2 regions of the Abyssibacter sp. genome follow, and region 1 is predicted to be linked to the other one. Evidence: predicted binding sites of a transcription regulator. Region 1 holds the regulator's gene; the other holds the start of a gene.
The links. The regulator LexA, encoded in region 1, represses DNA repair genes until DNA is damaged. The targets are predictions, from matches to a motif close to TACTGTNNATATNNACAGTA.
Positions count from the first base shown of each region.

Region 2: the regulator LexA is predicted to act here: its motif matches at 6,956-6,975, upstream of imuA (translesion DNA synthesis-associated protein ImuA).

Region 1 is NZ_CAXRDQ010000041.1:23,464-32,694, reverse strand. It holds gene ACE1EY_RS07120 (amidoligase family protein) at 1-152, shown strand, start outside; gene ACE1EY_RS07115 (gamma-glutamyl-gamma-aminobutyrate hydrolase family protein) at 191-850, shown strand; gene ACE1EY_RS07110 (GNAT family N-acetyltransferase) at 847-1,362, opposite strand; gene ACE1EY_RS07105 (NUDIX domain-containing protein) at 1,362-1,871, opposite strand; gene lexA (transcriptional repressor LexA) at 1,907-2,491, opposite strand; gene ACE1EY_RS07095 (GAF domain-containing protein) at 2,501-2,977, opposite strand; gene ACE1EY_RS07090 (GAF domain-containing protein) at 3,178-3,729, shown strand; gene ACE1EY_RS07085 (HIT family protein) at 3,742-4,197, shown strand; gene ACE1EY_RS07080 (MBL fold metallo-hydrolase) at 4,190-4,918, shown strand; gene ACE1EY_RS07075 (peptidoglycan-binding domain-containing protein) at 4,983-5,918, shown strand; gene ACE1EY_RS07070 (permease) at 6,189-6,464, shown strand; gene ACE1EY_RS07065 (rhodanese-like domain-containing protein) at 6,560-6,937, shown strand; gene ACE1EY_RS07060 (FAD-dependent oxidoreductase) at 6,927-8,054, shown strand; gene ACE1EY_RS07055 (hypothetical protein) at 8,032-8,514, opposite strand; gene ACE1EY_RS07050 (glutathione S-transferase family protein) at 8,556-9,185, opposite strand; gene ACE1EY_RS07045 (sodium:solute symporter) at 9,211-9,231, opposite strand, start outside.
Region 2 is NZ_CAXRDQ010000082.1:6,078-15,308, forward strand. It holds gene pmbA (metalloprotease PmbA) at 1-847, opposite strand, end outside; gene mpl (UDP-N-acetylmuramate:L-alanyl-gamma-D-glutamyl-meso-diaminopimelate ligase) at 844-2,208, opposite strand; gene ACE1EY_RS13995 (hypothetical protein) at 2,218-2,751, opposite strand; gene rnd (ribonuclease D) at 2,821-3,963, shown strand; gene ACE1EY_RS14005 (adenylate kinase) at 4,050-4,601, opposite strand; gene ACE1EY_RS14010 (6-phosphofructokinase) at 4,975-6,240, shown strand; gene ppa (inorganic diphosphatase) at 6,274-6,807, shown strand; gene imuA (translesion DNA synthesis-associated protein ImuA) at 6,992-7,615, shown strand; gene ACE1EY_RS14025 (DNA polymerase Y family protein) at 7,744-9,147, shown strand; partial or broken gene ACE1EY_RS14030 (PHP domain-containing protein) at 9,169-9,231, shown strand, end outside.

The DNA.
Region 1 (9,231 bases):
GGCTACAGGTCGAACATCTCGCCCATGACGAGGCACGCCGTCAGGCGATGATGCATGCGTTTCGCCAGCATCTGGATGATCCGGTTTCCAAGCTGTTCGATGTCTGGGCGCGTGACTGCGAGCAATGGCTGCTGCCGCTTGCGCGGGCATGAAGCGCCCCCGCCGCATCCGAAACCGTCATCGCCGACCCGTGATCGGCATCACCGGGCCGGATAAACACATCGCCTGGGGCTGGTGGTTTGGATCGCTGGCCGTGCGCATGGCCGGTGGCTTGCCGGTGCGCTTGACGCCGGGCCGCGCCACGCGGGTGGGGCAACTCGACGGCGTGATCATCGGCGGCGGCGACGACATCGATCCGCAGCTATACGCTGGCGACCCCGGCACCGGCCACTACGACGCTGAACGGGACCGATTCGAGCTCGCCGTGATCGACGCCGCGTTGAAGGAGCGACGACCGATGCTGGGTATTTGCCGAGGCGCGCAGCTCATCAACGTGGCCCATGGCGGCGATCTGTTCGCCGACCTGCGGCCGATGCGTGTGCAAACAGGCAACCGGCGGCTGATCCTGCCGCGCAAGACGCTGAACATCCGACGTGGCAGCCGGCTCGCCAAACTGATCGGCCAGCCCCAGACCCGCATCAACAGCCTGCACCACCAGGCTGTGCGACGGGTGGGCCGGGGCCTGCAGGTTTCCGGTCGCGATCTCGACGGCATTGTTCAGGCCATCGAAAAGCCTGGCCGCGGATTTCTGATCGGCACGCAATGGCACCCGGAATACATCCCGCAGCGCGGCACGCAGCGGCGCCTGTTCAAGGAACTGGTGCGCGAGGCGGCGCGGCTGAGAAGCTAAGTGTCCGATCCCGGAGGATGCCTCCAGCGATCGCATTCGACCCCTTTCAGCTCGATGGTCGCCTCAATCCGAGCCCCCAGCCGTATCGCCACCGCTTGGGAAGCACGATTTTCAGGGTGGATAAAGCTTACGAGCGCGTCCAGGCCGAGGTCGGCATACGCAAACTGCCTCGCCGCTCGACACGCTTCGGTCGCGTAGCCTTGGCCTACGGCACGGCGGTTTAACCAGTAGGCGATCTCGATGTCCGGCCACGCGCCGGGCTGCCAAAGACCCACCGAACCCAGCAGTCGCCCGTCGCCCTTGGATGTCACAGCCCAGGGTCCAAACCCACGCAGACTCCAATGTCCGATCGTCATGGCCAATCGGCGCCACGCGTCATCCTCTGAGCATGCGCCACCGATATAACGACAATGGTCCGCATCGGAGAATACGGATGCGAAGTCGGGAAAGTCATCGGCCGTCCACCCTCGCAACACCAAACGCTCGGTTTCCAGCGTCGGGACCTCGGGCATCACCGCCCCGGCAGCTCCAGCATCGGCGGCTCTATGCCGCGGGTGCGCAGCCAGTCCCTTAACGCCAGCCCGGTGGCGAACGGCCACGCCTTGCATCGGTCGAGTGGCACCGCTTTCCATGCAGCCAGTTCGTCACCCAGTTCGACGACGCCTTCGGCCTCGACGTGGTAGGCGATGATCACCTCATTGCGCTGGATGAACTCGTAGACCCCGATCAATCCGCCAATGCGGCCATCCAGGCCGAGTTCTTCCTTGACCTCGCGCAGCATGCCGTCCTCCGGTGTTTCGCCGGCTTCGAGAAAGCCGGTGATCAAGCCGAACATCCACTCCGGCCAGGCGGCATTGCGGGCAAGAATGACCTCGCCGTTGTACTCGACGACAGCGGCCACGACAGGGGCCGGATTGTTCCAGTGAATAAAGTTGCAGGCTTCGTCCGGGCAAATGCGACGCGGGACGCCGCCGTGCTCGCCGGAGACCAGCTCAGTTCGACATTGGGGACAGTACTGCATGGACCGAGGGTAGCCGATTGGGGCCGCTGCCGAGGTCAGTAACTGCGGAATACACCCACGGCACGCCCTTCGATTGCCAGCGGCTGCGTAGCCAGATCAACCTCGATGGGGGCGAAATCGGGGTTGTGGGCAATCAGGCGCACGGTGCGGCCGGTGCGCTCGAACTCCTTCACCGTCACGTCTTCGTCCAGCCGCGCGACCACGATCTGGCCATTGCGTGCCTCGTGGTCTTTTTTCACTGCAAGCAGGTCACCGTCCATGATGCCGGCATCGCGCATGCTTTCGCCGACAACACGGAGGAAATAGTCGGGCTGTTCGGCAAACAGGCCGCCCTGCGTCTGAATGCGCTGCTCGACGTTCTCCGCGGCGAGCATCGGCGAGCCCGCCGCGACACGGCCAATGATGGGAATGCCGGCATCGCGCAACCGAATGCCGCGGGACGTGCCACCGACCAGGTCAATCGCGCCCTTGCGGGCCAACGCCCGCACATGATCACGCGCCGCGTTGTCAGAGGAAAAACCCATCCCCTTGGCGATTTCGTGCAGCGTCGGCGGCATCGACTCGGACTCGGCAAATTGCCGGATAAAGTCGAGCACTTCGGATTGGCGTCGGGTCAGCATGCTGTATTTTTAGACAGTTTTGTCCGCAAGATCAAGTGCGGCGACAACTTGCTCCAGCAACGCCGCGTCCGCCTCGCTGAATCGGTCCGCATCCGGGCTGTCCAGATCGAACACCCCGATCACCCGGCCGCGCTCGATCAGCGGGATTACGAGCTCAGAATGCGACGCAGGATCGCAAGCAATATGTCCATCGAAGGCATGCACGTCGGCAATTCGCTGCACCTGCGCGGTGGCCGCGGCCGTGCCGCAGACACCACGGCCCCAGGGTATGCGGATACACGCCGGCTTACCCTGGAAAGGGCCGAGCACCAGTTCGTCACGCTGTTCATCGCGCAGGTAGAACCCCACCCAGTTCACTCGATCCAGCGCGTGAAACACCAGCGCAGCAATGTTTGCAAGATTGGCGACGCGGTTGGGTTCGCCCGCGACCAGGGCGCGGGCTTGGGCAGGAAGCGTCGCATCCGCAGGGATGTCGGTAGGCTGCATTGTCATCTGATTCGCAAAGAGGGTGCTTATCATAGGTGTGTACATGCTTGCCGATGCGATTCATGGCATGGTGCGTGAATCGACGTTGAGCAGAAGATGGCAGGGAGCCGCCGATGCAAGCGCCAACGAACGTCCCAGAAATCGTGAGTCCAGAAACGGTGAGCGCGAGCGAACAGGCATTTAGAGCGCTGCGAGAACAGATGCGCGAACTGAACGCGCTGTGCACAGCGATGAGTCAATCCTTCGAAGTCCTCCCCATGGAGCGGCGGATCGTGACCAGCTCTGCGCGAATGGCTGGCGTGGACGGCTGCAGCCTCTACCGTCGTGAAGGTGATCAGCTTCATTTTCGTGTGGTGAAATCCACCTCGCTCGGGCTGATGGCCGTCACCGACTTCGGCGAGGACGGCGTGTTCAAACCCATCGAGTTAGCGGATGCCGATGGCACTCCATGCCGACAGGCCGTGGCAGCCCGAACCGTCCACGAAAACGATGTGGTCAACATTTCCGATGTGACGCGCATGCCGAATTACGACGCGTCCCGTATCGCCCAGTTTGACCAGCGCATGGGTTACGACACCCGGTCGATCCTGTCCCTGCCGGTGAGTTTCAACGGCGGCGACCCCATTGGCGTGCTCCAGTTTGTGAACGCGAAGAATGTCGTCGGCAATCACGTACCGTTCTCCAGCTCTCACGTGCAGCTCGCCCGCAGCCTTGCGGCCTTGGTGGGGATGCTCTGGACCCTGGGTGGCTGAGCCGGTCGCGGCTTGACGATCTTCGACCGCATCATCGCCGGCGATCTGCCGGCGAGCTTCGTCCATCAAGACGACCACTGCGTGGTGTTTCTGGATATCAATCCGGTCTCACGTGGCCATGCGCTGGTCGTGCCGCGACTCAGCCAGCAGCACCTGGCCGAGCTAAACGAACCGCTGCTGGCTCATATCTGGCGCATCGCCCGTGATGTCGGCGCCGCGCAGCAAGCGGGTCTCGGCAGCTTGGCGCAGCATTTTCTGGTCAACGACGGCCGGGCGGCGAGCCAATCCGTCCCTCATGTGCATATTCACGTGATTCCCCGTTATCGAGGCGATACCGTGCGCACCATGAGCCGCATCGTCTGGCACCTGAGTACATTGATGCTGCCGCGCCGCGAGAGCGCCGCACGGCGCCAGGCGATGGACCGGACGGCGGCGTTGATCAGCGAAGCCATGCGTAACCATGCGTGAGCTGCTCATCCTTGGTTGCGGCCACTCGGAATCGTTGACCCTGTTCAATACGAACGCGGCCGTTCGTGATCATGGCCGGCTCTTTCTCATTGACTGCGGCTGGACCATCAAGGCGGCATTGCAGGCCCAAGGGCACGGATTCGCTGACATCGATGGCATTTTCATCACCCATGTTCACGGCGACCATGTGTTCGGCCTGGAACGCATCGGCTACGAGGCACGCTTCAAGCTTGGGCGGCGCATCCCGCTGTATCTGCCGGAAGCGCTGATCGAGGAACTGTGGGACCAGACCCTCAAGGGGTCGATGGGGCGTAACTCCGACGGCGAGCAAACCCTGGACGACTACTTCGACGTACGTCCGGTGCCGGGCATGCGCCTCGAAACACCGCAGCTCTCGGCCGAGCTGTTCTCAACCCGGCACACGCCCGGTAAGCCCTCGTTCGGCCTGCTGCTAGACGATCACGTCGTGTTCACCAGCGATACCCGGCCCGTGCCCGAGGCGCTGTCGCGTCTGGACTTCGACATCGGCTTTCACGATGTCACGTTCCAGACCGGCAATCCGGTCCATGCATCGCTGGACGAGTTGATCGAAACCTACCCACCCGAGATTCGGCGCCGACTCTATCTGATGAGCTACGAAGACAGCTATGCTGATCATATCGAGCGGGTCACCAAGGAATTTGCCGGGCTGGCCCGCCAGGGGATGACACTCAGGCTGTGAACCCGAGCCCGGACCCGGTCTGATGTCGCGAGCTGCCAGGACCAACAAGAGAATCATCACGACCATGACCCGATACGCACGCAGCGCACGATGGCTGCTCGCCGGTGGCCTGTTGTTCGCCGCCTCAGCTGCCGCCCAGTCGGACTACATCCGGGATGTCGAGACCGAACTACAGCAACTCGGTTACGACGTGGGCGCGATCAACGGTGTCTTTGACGATACCCTGGAGAGCGCGATCAATCGCTTCAAGGCCGACGAAGGCCTGCCGCAGGACGGCGCGCTGACTCGCGACACGCGGGCATTGATCGCCGCGCGCGCGGCTGGCGAGCCTCTGCCCAGTCGCCTGCCCGCCCCGACCCAACCAACCCCACCGACTCAGCCGGTCGCCCCGCCTCCGCAGCCGAAACCAACCAGCACTCAAGCCGCGACGCCACCGCCGGCTGCACCACCGACAGCCGCAGCCCGTCGCGGTCGCGCAGCCTTTGGCGAATCCGGCTGGCGTGCGGGACGTAGCGCCTACAAGCGCCGTGTCGGTTTCGTCGTCGACCTCGCCGCCGAATTCGGCGGTGACGACCTGGTGACCGTCGTACTCGACAATAACGACAGCGAAGACATCACCGCCGGTGATGGCATCGTGCTCGGCGCCGGTGGCTACTGGCTGCTGCGCGAGAATTTCGGGTTGCAAGGCACGCTGGCGTACAAGATCAAGCAGACCTCGGCGGACAACTCCGACCTCGGCCTGGAACGCTGGATCGTGGATGTCTCGGCCATCACCTTCGTCGACGACTTTCAGTTCGCCGCCGGGCTCGTCCACCATACGAACATCGACTTCGACGGCGACGGCTTCCTCCCCGACTTCTCCTTTGACGACGCCACCGGCCTGAAACTGGAGATCGGCTACAGCTGGTTCGCACTGTCGTATACAAACATCGATTACGAAGTGAACGGCTTCAGCTTCGATGCCAGCAATGTCGGGCTGCGGCTTCGAGGCGGGTTCTAACCCTCGGCCTCCTGCATTTATTTGAAGCCCCAACGCAAGCGCTCGGTCAGTGGCGCGCCATCATCAAGGCGGGTCTCGTCGGCCATGCCACGGACGAAGCGCTCGCGGCAACCCGCGCGTTTATCACCGAACCGACCCATTCAGCGATTGTTTGATTAGCACGGGCAAATGCGTCAGCTATCAATGAGATCGCCAAGGCGAAGGACTGGCCCATCCACGCACCTCACGTGACGCCTACATCTGGACTACCTGGAGCGACCCATCAGCCCGTTGACGTTCGACTACGCCTGGTACGACTTTGTCGGGAATATCGGTGTGCTGTGCATCGTGGGGAGCTATTTCGCGCTGCAGGTCGACTGGCTGGACAACCGGGATCTCGCCTATAGCCTGATCAACGGCGTGGGCGCGCTGGCGTTGATGATTTCGCTGAGTTTCGATTTCAATCTGTCATCGATGATCATCGAATGCTTCTGGCTGGCCATCAGCGCCGTTGGTTTCGTCCGCTGGTGGCGCCGCCATCGAGCACGCGAGGTCGACACCGACTAGTCACGATTGGACTGCAGCCGGTCATCCTCGCGCTCCCGGAACGGTCCCATCATGCCGTTGTCGTACGTCGCGTTGGTTCGAATCAGGAGAACAGGATGACCCAGACAGTCATGTCCGTTAACGACCTTGTGCGCGCCGCCAAGGGTGCGGCCGGCACGCTGACAGCAGAAGAAGTGCAGCTCGCGCAGGAGCAAGGGGCGACACTGATCGATGTTCGAGAACCGCCAGAAACCAAGAACGGCCGGATTCGCGGTGCGCACACCATTCCCCGTGGCACCCTGGAATTCAAGGTCGGCGACGTTACCAAAGACCACGACACCCGCATCGTGACCTACTGTTCGGCCGGCAGCCGCGCGGCCCTGGCCGCCGCCGCACTAAAACAATTGGGCTACGCGGGGGCGATCGCCTCTGACGCCGGGTATGACGACCTTGTCCGGCAGGGTCTGGCGGTCGAAGAGCCGAATGCCGACTGATCCATCGACCCCGACCGTGATCTTGGTCGGAGCCGGACACGCGCATCTGCACATCGCATCACGCGCGGCAGACTATCGCGCGCAGGGTGCCCGACTGGTGCTGATCGACCCCGGTCGTTTCTGGTACTCCGGCATGGCGACAGGGCTGCTGGGCGGGCAGTACTCCGCGGCAGATGACCAGGTCGATCCCGCGCGCCTCATTGAACATCACGGCGGAACGTTCATCCGGGACGAGGTCACGGCGGTCGACCCCCACAAGCGCATGGTGACGCTGGCATCCGGTCGCGCCCTGCGCTACGACTGGCTGTCGCTCAATGTCGGCAGCGAAGTCCATCTGGGCAAGCTGTCCGCGCCGGATGGCGGGCCAAGGGTCTGGCCGGTGAAACCGATCCCTCCGCTGCACACCCTGCGCAGGGAGCTGGAATCTGCAATGGCGGCGCGGGGCCGGATGCCGCATGTCGTCGTCGTGGGTGGCGGCGCAACCGGCAGCGAATTGGCCGCAAACCTTGCAGCACTGGCACGGCGGCACGCGGTTGCGCCTTGCGTCACCTTGGTTTCAAGGTCCTCCGCGGTGCTGCCACAGGCGCCGGCGCAAGCCTCGGCGAAGCTACAGCGCGTCTTGAACCACTGTTCAGTGACGCTGCGGCTAGCCACATCCGTGACGCAGCTCACCAAGGGCGGCGTTCAGCTGGACGATGGCACCGAGCTGCCTTGCGACCACGTGGTTGCCGCCGTGGGACTGCAGGCCAAGGCGCTGACGCAGGCGCTGGGTCTGCCTGCCAGCCGGGAGGGGTTACGCGTCTGCGCGCAGATGCACAGCGTAGACGACCCGCGGATCTTCGCGGCGGGCGATTGCGCCGACTACGCCCCGCGTCGTCTGCCGAAACTCGGCGTGTTCGGCGTTCGGGCCGCCGCAGTCATTCACCAAAACCTGCTCGCCAGTTTGGCGGGCCAGCCCCTGAAACCCTATCAACCGCAGCGCCGATGGCTCGCGATTCTGAATCTTGGCGATGGTCGCGGTCTGCTGCTCTGGTGGCGTCTGTGGTGGCTGGGTCGCAGCAGCGCTTGGCTGAAAAACCGGATCGATCAACGATTCATGCGGCAGTTTCGGGTCTAGCGGGTTCCGCATCGGGCGGCCGCGTGGTCACCACATGGCGCTGCACCTGTGCCCAGGCAACCGCCGCGGATTCAGGCAAGACCACGTCCAGGTCGAGGCCCGGCACGATGATCCGGTCATTGGCAACCCAACCGTCCAGGCAACGGTCGGAATGCCCGACGATGGAGCGAAAGCGCCGTCGGTGCTCGCGAAACCGGTCGCGGCTCACAATGCACCCCCCGGCGGCCTTCGCGGTTGCGAGCAGCGTCCGGTCCGCGGATTCACCGGTGGGCACCTGCGTCGCGACGGTTGGCAGCTCCAAGAGTGCTTGGTAGATCGCATGCTCATCGGGCGCAAGTTGGTGGACCGTGCTGGCGTCAAACACGAGCCAGGTTCGCGCCGCCCGCGTCAGCAGGCCGCCCGCCACCGCCAGCGGCAATCGCAGCGAGGGCGGGCGACCGCACCAGTACGCCACATTCAATGCATCGACAACCGTGATGGGGCCGCCCGTTTGCGCGTTGGCTATCGCGTCTTGTCTCCGTAGGCGGCTTTGGCCGCAGGCCGGTCGGCCATGGTGTTGTACCAACGCTGGAGATGCGGCTGATCCTCCGCCGGCGCAAAGCCGCTGAGCTGGAAGAAGCGCAACGCGCAATAAGCGGTGATGTCGGCGATGGTCAATGCATCACCGGCAACGAAGTGCTGGGTCGCCAATGCCTTGTCGAGCCGCTTGAGCCGCTTGGTCGCCGCCATTCGCTGCTTCTCCCCCCATTCCGGCACCTGGTCTTCGGCCTGTCGCATGCCGGGGTGCGTGTGTCGAAAACACATCGCCATGGGCAGCATCACTTCGAATTCCATGATGCGATTCCACATCTCGACCATGCCCTGCTGTAGCGGTGTGACACCAAACAGCGACGGCTCAGGCTCGATGGCTTCGATATAGCGGCAGATCGCGACCGTTTCGCAGATGATCGTGCCGTCTTCAAGCTCCAGCGCCGGCGTGCTGCCGTTGGGGACACGCGCACGGTATTCGGGTGTCTTGTGTTGACCCGCTCGCAGGTCGATGACCTCGGTTTCAATGCTCAGACCCTTCTCGGCCAGAAAATAGTCCACCCGTGCCGTGCTAACGGTTTGTGGCGTTCCGATCAGTCTCATGTCTCACTCCTCCCGAATATTGTGGTTACCAGAAAACCAGCACCAT
Region 2 (9,231 bases), on a different contig from region 1:
CAACCGCATCCAGCAGAAACGAGGCGCGCCGGTAGAGGTTGCCGCCGGAGATGGCGGCAAGAAGATGCCCGAATAGGCCGCGCGCCAGCTCAGGCACGTAAATCACCGGCATGGACGCAGTGGCGATCGAGCGCGCGCCCAGCCGTGATGCCGCCCGCTCGCCGGCCAGTTGACCGATGTCGGCGGCCGCCTGCAGATCTTCGTGCCGCCGGGCCGAGCTGTACCAGTAGTCACGCTGCATCTCGTCGCCAGACTTCGCCAGCACGGAACAGGAGAGGCTGTGTGAAGTCCCGAGGCGATGGCCGACGAAACCCTGCGTGTTCGCCAGCAAGGTCAGACCTGCGTGGGTGCTCACGGTAGCGCCTTCGGATTGATGCACGCGCGGATCGGCGGCCAGCGCAGCCGCCTCGCAGGCCAGCGCGATATCGATCGCATCGGCCACTGACAGCGACCACGGGTGGTGCAGGTCCAGGTCCGGAAAATCGCTCGCCTGCCGCGCTGCATCGGGCAGGCCGGCGTAACGGTCCTCTCCGGTGTGGCTGGAAATCGCCAGCGCCCGCTCCACCACCTCGTTCAGCGAGGCTTCCGACCAGTCGGCCGAGCTGGCCGATCCCGACCGCTGCCCGCGGTAAGCCGTGAGGCTCAGGTCGCGGTCACGCTGGAACTCCACCGATTCCACATCACCGGCGCGGACGGTCACGCTCAGCCCGACGCTAATCGACATGGTGGCGCCGGCCGACGTGGCACCCGCAGCAGTGGCCTGTTCCAGCACCCGCTGCAGGCTCGCGGCCAGTGCGTCGGGGTCGGGCAGTCGTTGATCAATGGTTTGGGTCGGCAAGCTGGTCATGCATCCTCCAGACGCTGCAGCAGGCGGGCGTGAATGCCCTCGAAGCCGCCATTGGACATCACAAGCAGGTGACGCCGCATCGGCGAAACACTGTCGTGGCCGACGGCTTGCACAATCGATTCGACCGTTTGGTGAACCTGGGCACGCGCACCCAATGGTTGCAAGGTTTCGCTCAGACTCCACCCCAGTTGGGCGGGTTCCAGCACATGAACCGCGTCGGCCCCGGCCAGACTGGCCGTGAGCGCATCGCGGTGGTGCCCCTGCTTCATGGTGTTGGACCGCGGCTCGAGTATCGCGATGATCGGCTCGTCGCCCACGCGCGCGCGCAGCGCGCGAATCGTCTCGGAAATGGCGGTCGGATGATGGGCGAAGTCATCGTAAACCACCGTGCCACCAACCTTGCCACGCGTCTCCAGCCGCCGCCGCACCCCTTCGAAGCGACGCAGCGAACCGGCCGACTGCGTGACCGTGATACCGACATGGCGGGCAGCCGCAGCGGCCGCCATGGCGTTGCGCGCATTGTGCGCGCCCAGCATGGTCCAGCTAACCTGCGCCGTAGCCCCTGCCGGATCGGTCAGTTCAAACTGCGACCAGTCCTCGCTAAGCGACCTCATCTGCCAGCCACCGGGGGCGGATAGCGGAATCTGCTCGCTCCAGCAGCCCTGGGCCAGCACGCGCGTTAACGCTTCATCGTCGGCCGGCGCCACCACCGCCCCGTGGCCCGGCACGGTGCGAATTAAATGATGAAACTGTCGTTCGATCGCAGCGAGATCATCGAAAATGTCGGCGTGATCAAACTCCAGGTTGTTGAGCACAGCGGTGCGCGGCCGGTAGTGCACGAACTTGGAGCGCTTGTCGAAGAACGCGGTGTCGTATTCATCGGCTTCAATCACGAAGAAGTCGCTACCGCCCAATCGGGCCGACACCGGAAAATTGCCCGGCACCCCACCGATCAGAAACCCCGGCTGAAATCCCGCGGATTCCAACATCCAGGCCAGAATGGAGCTGGTCGTCGTCTTGCCATGCGTGCCCGCCACGGCGAGCACCCAGCGCGATTGCAGTATGGCCTCGGACAGCCACTGCGGGCCCGAGGTGTACCGCAGGCCGCGCTCGAGCACGGCCTCGACAACCGGGTGACCACGGGACAAGGCGTTGCCGATCACGACCACATCCGGTGCGGGGTCTAGCTGCGCCAGATCCTCCCCGGGCGACACGGCGATGCCCTGCTCGGCCAGCAGCGTGCTCATCGGTGGGTACACGTTGGCATCCGAGCCGGTGACGCGATGGCCGGCCTCCCGCGCAATCAGCGCGATGCCGGCCATGAACGTACCGCAGATACCGAGGATGTGGACGTGGGCCAATACGAAGCCTCAGGCGAACGGGATCAGCACGATCCAGATCAGCAAGCCCTGCAGAATCGCCAGGCCAACGCCGGCCAGCAGATGCACGTCCAGCGCGTTCCTGAAGATATGCCCGGTGACCATCACGCTCCAAAGACCCAAGGCCAGCCATGCGGCCACTGCCGAGGACGGCGCCTGGATCGTCGAAGCGGCGTCCGGATTCTCCGCAATCTGCTGAAAGATCGGCGCAAGGGCCTGCAGGGGGAACAACGCCAGTAGCCCGAGGACGGCCTGCGTCGCGAATAGGGCGGTCAGGGTCTGGACCGTCCGCGGCGTACGCTCGCGAATCTGCAACAGGCCGATGACGAAACCGATGGAGACCAAGGTTGCGAGCAAGGTCTGCGGAATCGCCGTGAACGCCGTGGTTCCGATACCCAGCGAGAGAATATTCGCCACCAGACTGGCAGCGATACTGCCGCCAAGCAGGGTCGTCGAGTAAGGCAGGTCTTGCGGACCGCAGCGCAAAAGCAGCAAGCGGCCCAGCAATGGAAGAAATTGAGACATCGTGCGAGGAGCGCACCCGTTCGGGCGAGAACCTATAGTCTATCTGTTCACCGCAGACACAGCACTTACATGGACTTTCTTTTGATCACCGACAGCGATGCGCTGGCCGCCTACACCGGCCGCGCCCGCACCGCCACATCACTTTGTGTGGACACCGAGTTCATGCGCGAACGCACCTACTGGCCACAGCTTGCGCTGGTCCAGGTCTGCGCCGAAGGCGAGTGCGCGGTGATCGACCCGCTGGCCTTTGATGCCCGCGAAGGCCTGCGCGCGCTGTTGGGTGCGCCGGAGCAAATCAAGGTGTTCCATGCTGCGGGGCAGGATATGGAGGTGCTGCACCACACCCTGGGCATGGCGCCCGCCCCGGTTTTCGACACGCAGCTCGCGGCCAGTCTGCTCGGATACGGCGACCAGATCGGCTACGGCGCCCTGGTCGAGAAGACGCTAGGCGAGGTTTTGCCGAAGGCGTTCTCACGCATGGACTGGATGGCCCGCCCCATCGACCCGGATGCACTGGATTACGCGGCGGCGGACGTGATCTGGCTGGAGGGGGCCTACGCCAAGCTCTGCGAAGAGCTGGAACGACTCGGTCGCAGCGGCTGGCTGGACGAAGACCTCGCCGCCATCAGCCGCCCTGAACGCTGGGTGGTCAAACCGGACAACGCCTGGCGCAAGCTCAAGGGCATCCGCAAGCTCCGCCCCAATCAGCGGCATGTCGCAGCACGGGTATGCGCCTGGCGCGAAACCACCGCATTGGCGCGCAATCTGCCGCGCCGCTGGGTTCTCAAGGACGATGTCGTACTGGATATTGCCCGCCGCAAACCCCGACAGACCAGCGAACTGCAACGCATTCGAGGCCTGGAGGACAAGGCGATCGCCCGCGATGGCGAAGCCATCCTCGCGGCCGTGGCCGGCGACCAAAGCTGGCCCGACCTCGACACCAAGGATGAACGGCCGCTACCGGCAGAAGCCGAACCCGTGGTCGATGCCCTGATGGCGCTGCTGCGCCAGCAGGCACTCAGCCACCAGATGACGGCCAGTGCCATCGCGGGACGCGCGGAACTGACCCGCTTGGCCGCGGGTGATCGCGATCTCGACCTGCTGGAAGGCTGGCGCGCCCGCGTGGCCGGCGACGCGCTGGTCGCCTTCCTGACCGGCGGCCAGAGTCTGCGGATCGCGCCGGGGACGCCACCCACGCTGACGACGGTCTAGGCACGCACAAAAAAGCCCGCAGATTTGCGGGCTTCTGGTTGCCGAACGCCATTGGGCGGCCGGCCGGCCAAGAGAGACGCGGCTAACTAAACGCCCACCGCCTGCTCGATTCGGCCAAAAATTTCGTCGATCTCGCCGACACCGGTGACGGTCGAGAGCTTGCCCTGGGCAGCGTAGTAATTCACGACCGGCCTAGTCTGGCTTTCGAATACTTCCAGGCGATGGCGGATCGTGTCTTCGGTGTCATCCGCACGCTTGCGTTCCAGCAAGCGGCTCATGATCTCGTCATTGTCGACGACCAGATGAACAGCCTTTTCCAGCGGGCGCCCCAGCTTGGTGAGCATTTCATCCAAAGCCGCAGCCTGGGTATGACTGCGCGGAAAGCCGTCCAGAATGAAGCCACTGTCGGCACCGGGCGCTTCCAGCCGCTCCCGGATCATACCGACGACGATCTCGTCTGCGACCAGTTCGCCCGCTTCCATGGCGGCCTTGGCCTTCAGGCCCAGCTCGGTGCCTTCTGCCACTGCGGCCCGCAACAGATCTCCGGTCGAGATTTGCGGTGCACCATGTTTTTCCTGCAACTTCGCGGCCTGCGTGCCCTTTCCGGAACCGGGCGCGCCCAGCAATACGATTCGCATGTAGTTAGTCCGAATGTCGAATGAGACGATTGGGCGCGATTCTGCTGCCGCACACCATCAAGCCGCGCGGTGGCGGCGAACGGCAACGGTACTCTGAGCCTTTGAGAGGCGTCAATCGATCTTGCGGACTTGCGACGCCAAGCCCGCAGCGGCGACCAAAGCGCCACGCAAGTGAAATACCTTACCCGACAAGGGCTTGCGGAGCACCTCGAGAAGCCGGGATATTTCAGCACTCTCGACTAAAGTCTGCGATTTCCTACACGGCACCCGCCGGGAGGCCGCTGCATCCCACGAATGGGGACGCCCCGGCCGGTCGAATCCCAGCCGGCATTTCGATTATTCTCTTGCGCCACCCGATGCCGAGGAAACGCCCGTGCCAGGGGTGACGAACGCCTTCTACGCACAATCCGGCGGCGTAACCGCTGTCATCAACGCCTCGGCCGCCGGTGTCATCGAAACCGCGCGCCAGCATCCGGAACGCATTGGCACAGTGTTCGCCGGGCACCGCGGCATTCTGGGCGCTCTCACCGAAGATCTGATTGACACCGGGCAGGAGTCCGCCGCCGATATTGCCGCGTTGAAGGACACCCCCGGCGGAGCCTTCGGCTCCTGTCGGTACAAACTCCAGGAGATAGCGACAGATCCATCTCAATATGAACGCCTGATCGAAGTCTTCCGCGCGCACAACATCGGGTATTTCTTCTACAACGGCGGGGGCGACTCGGCGGACACCTGTCTCAAGGTGTCGCAGCTGGGTGAATCGATGGGCTACCCGGTTCAAGCGATCCACATCCCCAAGACCATTGACAACGATCTGCCCAACACCGATTGCAGCCCCGGTTTCGGCTCGGCAGCCAAATATGTCGCGACATCGGTTCGCGAGGTGGGGCTGGATGTCGAATCCATGTGCAGCACCTCCACCAAGGTCTTCATTCTGGAAGTGCTGGGCCGCCATGCGGGCTGGACCGTCGCAGCCGGCGGACTGGCGGGATCGTCGGAGGCGCAACCGCCACATCTATTGCTGTTTCCGGAAATCCGCTTCGAGGCCGAACCATTTCTCGTCCGCGTCCGCGACTGTGTGGCCACCTACGGATACTGCGTGATCGTGGCCTCCGAAGGCCTGCGCCGCAGCAACGGCGATTACGTGGCTGACGCCGATTCGCATGATGCCTTCGGCCACCAGCAACTCGGCGGTGTTGCCGCAACGCTGGCTACGCTGATCAGAACCCAACTGGGCTTCAAGGTGCATCACGCCCTCGCTGATTACATGATGCGTGCTGCACGCCACCTCGCCTCGGCCATCGACCTGGATCAGGCCTACGCCGTGGGCAAGGCCGCCGTAGACTATGCCTTGGCCGGGCGCTCCGGGATCATGGTCAGCATTCAGCGTATGGCCGATGATCCGTACGAGTGGACGCTGGGCGAAGCCGAATTAACCGGCGTCGCCAATATCGAGAAAACCATGCCGGCATCCTATATTTCAGACGACGGCTACCACATCACCGATGCCTGCCGTCGTTACCTGCAGCCATTGATACAGGGCGAACGAACGCCACCCTTTGTCAATGGCCTTCCCCGCCCTGTGCGGCTCAAGAAGATTCGTGTCGACAAGAAAACCGGACGCGATTTTCCCGTTTAACCCTCCAATCCACTCAATCAGGACACAGAAACTATGTCGTTTGACAGCTTGGGACCCGGCGACAAAGCGCCGGACGAAATCTACGTCGTCATTGAAATCGCCGCCAACGCCGGCCCGGTCAAATACGAAGTGGACAAGGACAGCGGTCTGCTGATGGTCGATCGCTTCATGAATGTGGCGATGCATTACCCGGCCAACTACGGCTATGTGCCCGGCACGCTCTACGACGACGGCGATCCGGTCGACGTACTCGTGCTGACCCCGCATCCGATCGTGCCGGGCTGCGCGATCAAGTGTCGCCCGGTCGCGGTGCTGGGCACCGAGGACGAGTCCGGCCTGGACGCCAAGATCCTCGCCGTGCCGACCGATAAGGTCTCCACCAAGTACTACGCCGACATCAAAGACCTGGCCGATGTGCCGGTGCGCCTGCAAAACGAAATCCAGCACTTCTTCGAACGCTACAAGGATCTTGAAGAAGGCAAGTGGGTCAAGGTGACCGGCTGGGAAGGCGCCGACAAGGCCAAGGCCGAAATCAACAAGTCCATCGAGGCGTACAAGAACGCCTGATCGGCCGCTCGCGACATCCCGCCGGGCTCACTGCCACAGTGGGTCCGGCTTTTTTATGCGTTCGATTTTCTCTTGAATCACCCCGAATAACAGCGTTTCCAGCCCAGGGCGACGGGTGAAGATCCGGGCATTTACGCCACCCCAGGATAGCTGTATAAATATACAGCCATTCGGTGTAACGCCCGTGACCCGCACCACTCCACAAACGATTGACTCCCTACTTCAGAGCTGCCCGAAGCTGTGGCGGGGAGGGCGCATGCCCAAGCCCTCCAAGGCCTATCTCTCGACAGGGTTTGATGCACTTGATGCCGCATTACCGGGCGGCGGCTGGCCTCACTCCGGCCTGGTGGAAATCCTGTACCCGGAAATTGGCCTGGGGGAATTGTCACTGTTAGCGCCTAGTCTGGCTGCATTGAGTCAGCAACAAATGGTGGTGCTAGTTCGCCCTCCTCTGTCGCCGTACGCACCCGCATTGGCGCAAGCCGATGTCACCCTCTCCAGGCTGATCTGGGTATCGCCAAAATCCAATCAGGACTGCTGGTGGGTCATGGAGACAGCACTGCGCAGCACGGCATGTGGGATGGTCATCGCCTGGCCAGGACGCATTCCGGTCGATCAGGTTCGCCGTTTGCAGGTCTCCGCGTCCGAAGGTCAAACGCTTGGGGTTCTGATGCGCCCGGACGGCGGCACAGCACCGAATGTGCATCTGCGCTTGCGTATTCGCCGCAACAACGTGCAAACCTGCCAGGTTGATATTGAAAAGGCGCGCGGCACACACCGCCGATCCAGCGTGGTACTGCCATGCTGAATACGCAAACCGACCTGTTCGAACAGCCCGTCAGCCGTCAGAAGAACACGGCCAACAGCTTGCGCCTGGCTCCCCCACCCCGGCCACAACCAGCACAGACCGCTCCCACCTTGTGGCTATGTCTGTATTTGGAGCAACTTCCACTGGAGGTTTTCCCGCACTTTGAGCCGGAAGACCTCGTCGCCGTCACCGACTCGATCAAAGCCCGCACGCTTGTCATCAGCGCCTCTCAGGCCGCCATGCAACAAGGTGTGACCGCAGACATGAGTGTTACAGCAGCGCATGCCATCTGCCCCAGCCTCCATGTTCTGCCACGCGATTCTCGCGCTGAAGGCCACAGGCTGCAGTGGCTGGCACGCTGGGCCAGCCGGTTTTCTTCTTGGGTCAGCGTCGAGCCACCTCATACCATCTATCTGGAGATAGCTGGCAGCCGCTGCCTATTCGGTTCCCCGCGAGAACTACAGCGCAGCTTACGTGGAGGGTTGGGGGCTCATGGCCACCAAGCGCGCACAGCCGTCGCACCGACAGCACGAGCCGCTGGTTTTCTGGCCCGATGGGCGACACACGATGCCAGCCTAATCGAACAGGCTGAGAGCCTACACGCTGCAATCGGTCAACTACCCATCACAGCGCTGGAATTGCCGCCAAAATCAGCCAGGCGGATGACACGGAGCGGTTTGCACACATTACAGGACCTACTTCGTCTGCCTCGCGATGGTCTAGCTCGTCGCTTTGGCCAATCAGTGCTGGAGCAATTGGATCAGGCATTGGGCAAAGCGCCGCAAGCGCTGCCCATGTTTTCCACGCCACAGCGGTTCTCAGCAGACGTCGATCTCCCACAGCCCAGTGCTGCTTCACCCCACATCCTGGCTGCGGCCGAACATGTTCTCGATCAGTTATGTGATTACCTGAGAGCACACGACCGTGCGGTGGAGCGTTTCATTTGCCGGCTGTTTCATCACCGTAGAGAGGCAACCCTCTGCCAGGTTGGCCTGCGCAGCCCTGATAGAAATCCACGGCGCTTCTCCCATCTGCTGGCCGAACACCTGAACCGCATGGCGTTACCTGCCGAGGTCATTGCCTTGCGTATTGAGGTCTCTCGCCTATTGCCATTCGATGTCGGCACGACCGATTGGCTGGACAACCGTGGAACCGACGACTGGCTGGCGACCGTGGAGCTGTGGCAAGCACGGCTGGGCATGGATGCAATCCGTCGTTTGGGGACTCATGCGGACCATCGCCCCGAATACGCCTTTACCGTCAATGCTCACGATTCTGGATGCTGGCCAAGCGCATCACGACCCTTGTACTTGCTGGATTCGCCATCCGCCCTGCAGGTGAAGGACAGGACACCGATCTGCGGCAGCGCCCTGACACGCATTCAAGGACCCGAGCGCATTGAACAAGGCTGGTGGGATGGCGTCGACATATCGCGCGACTACTACGTCATGTCGAATTCACGCGGCGCACGTCTATGGGTCTATCAGGACCGTCGGGAATTAGGCTGGTGGCTACACGGTGTCTTCGCATAGCTTCTCAGTGATCTGCCTCCCATGAGCAACTCTCACGGGCCTGGGTATGCCGAACTTCATTGCATCAGCAGCTTCAGTTTTCTG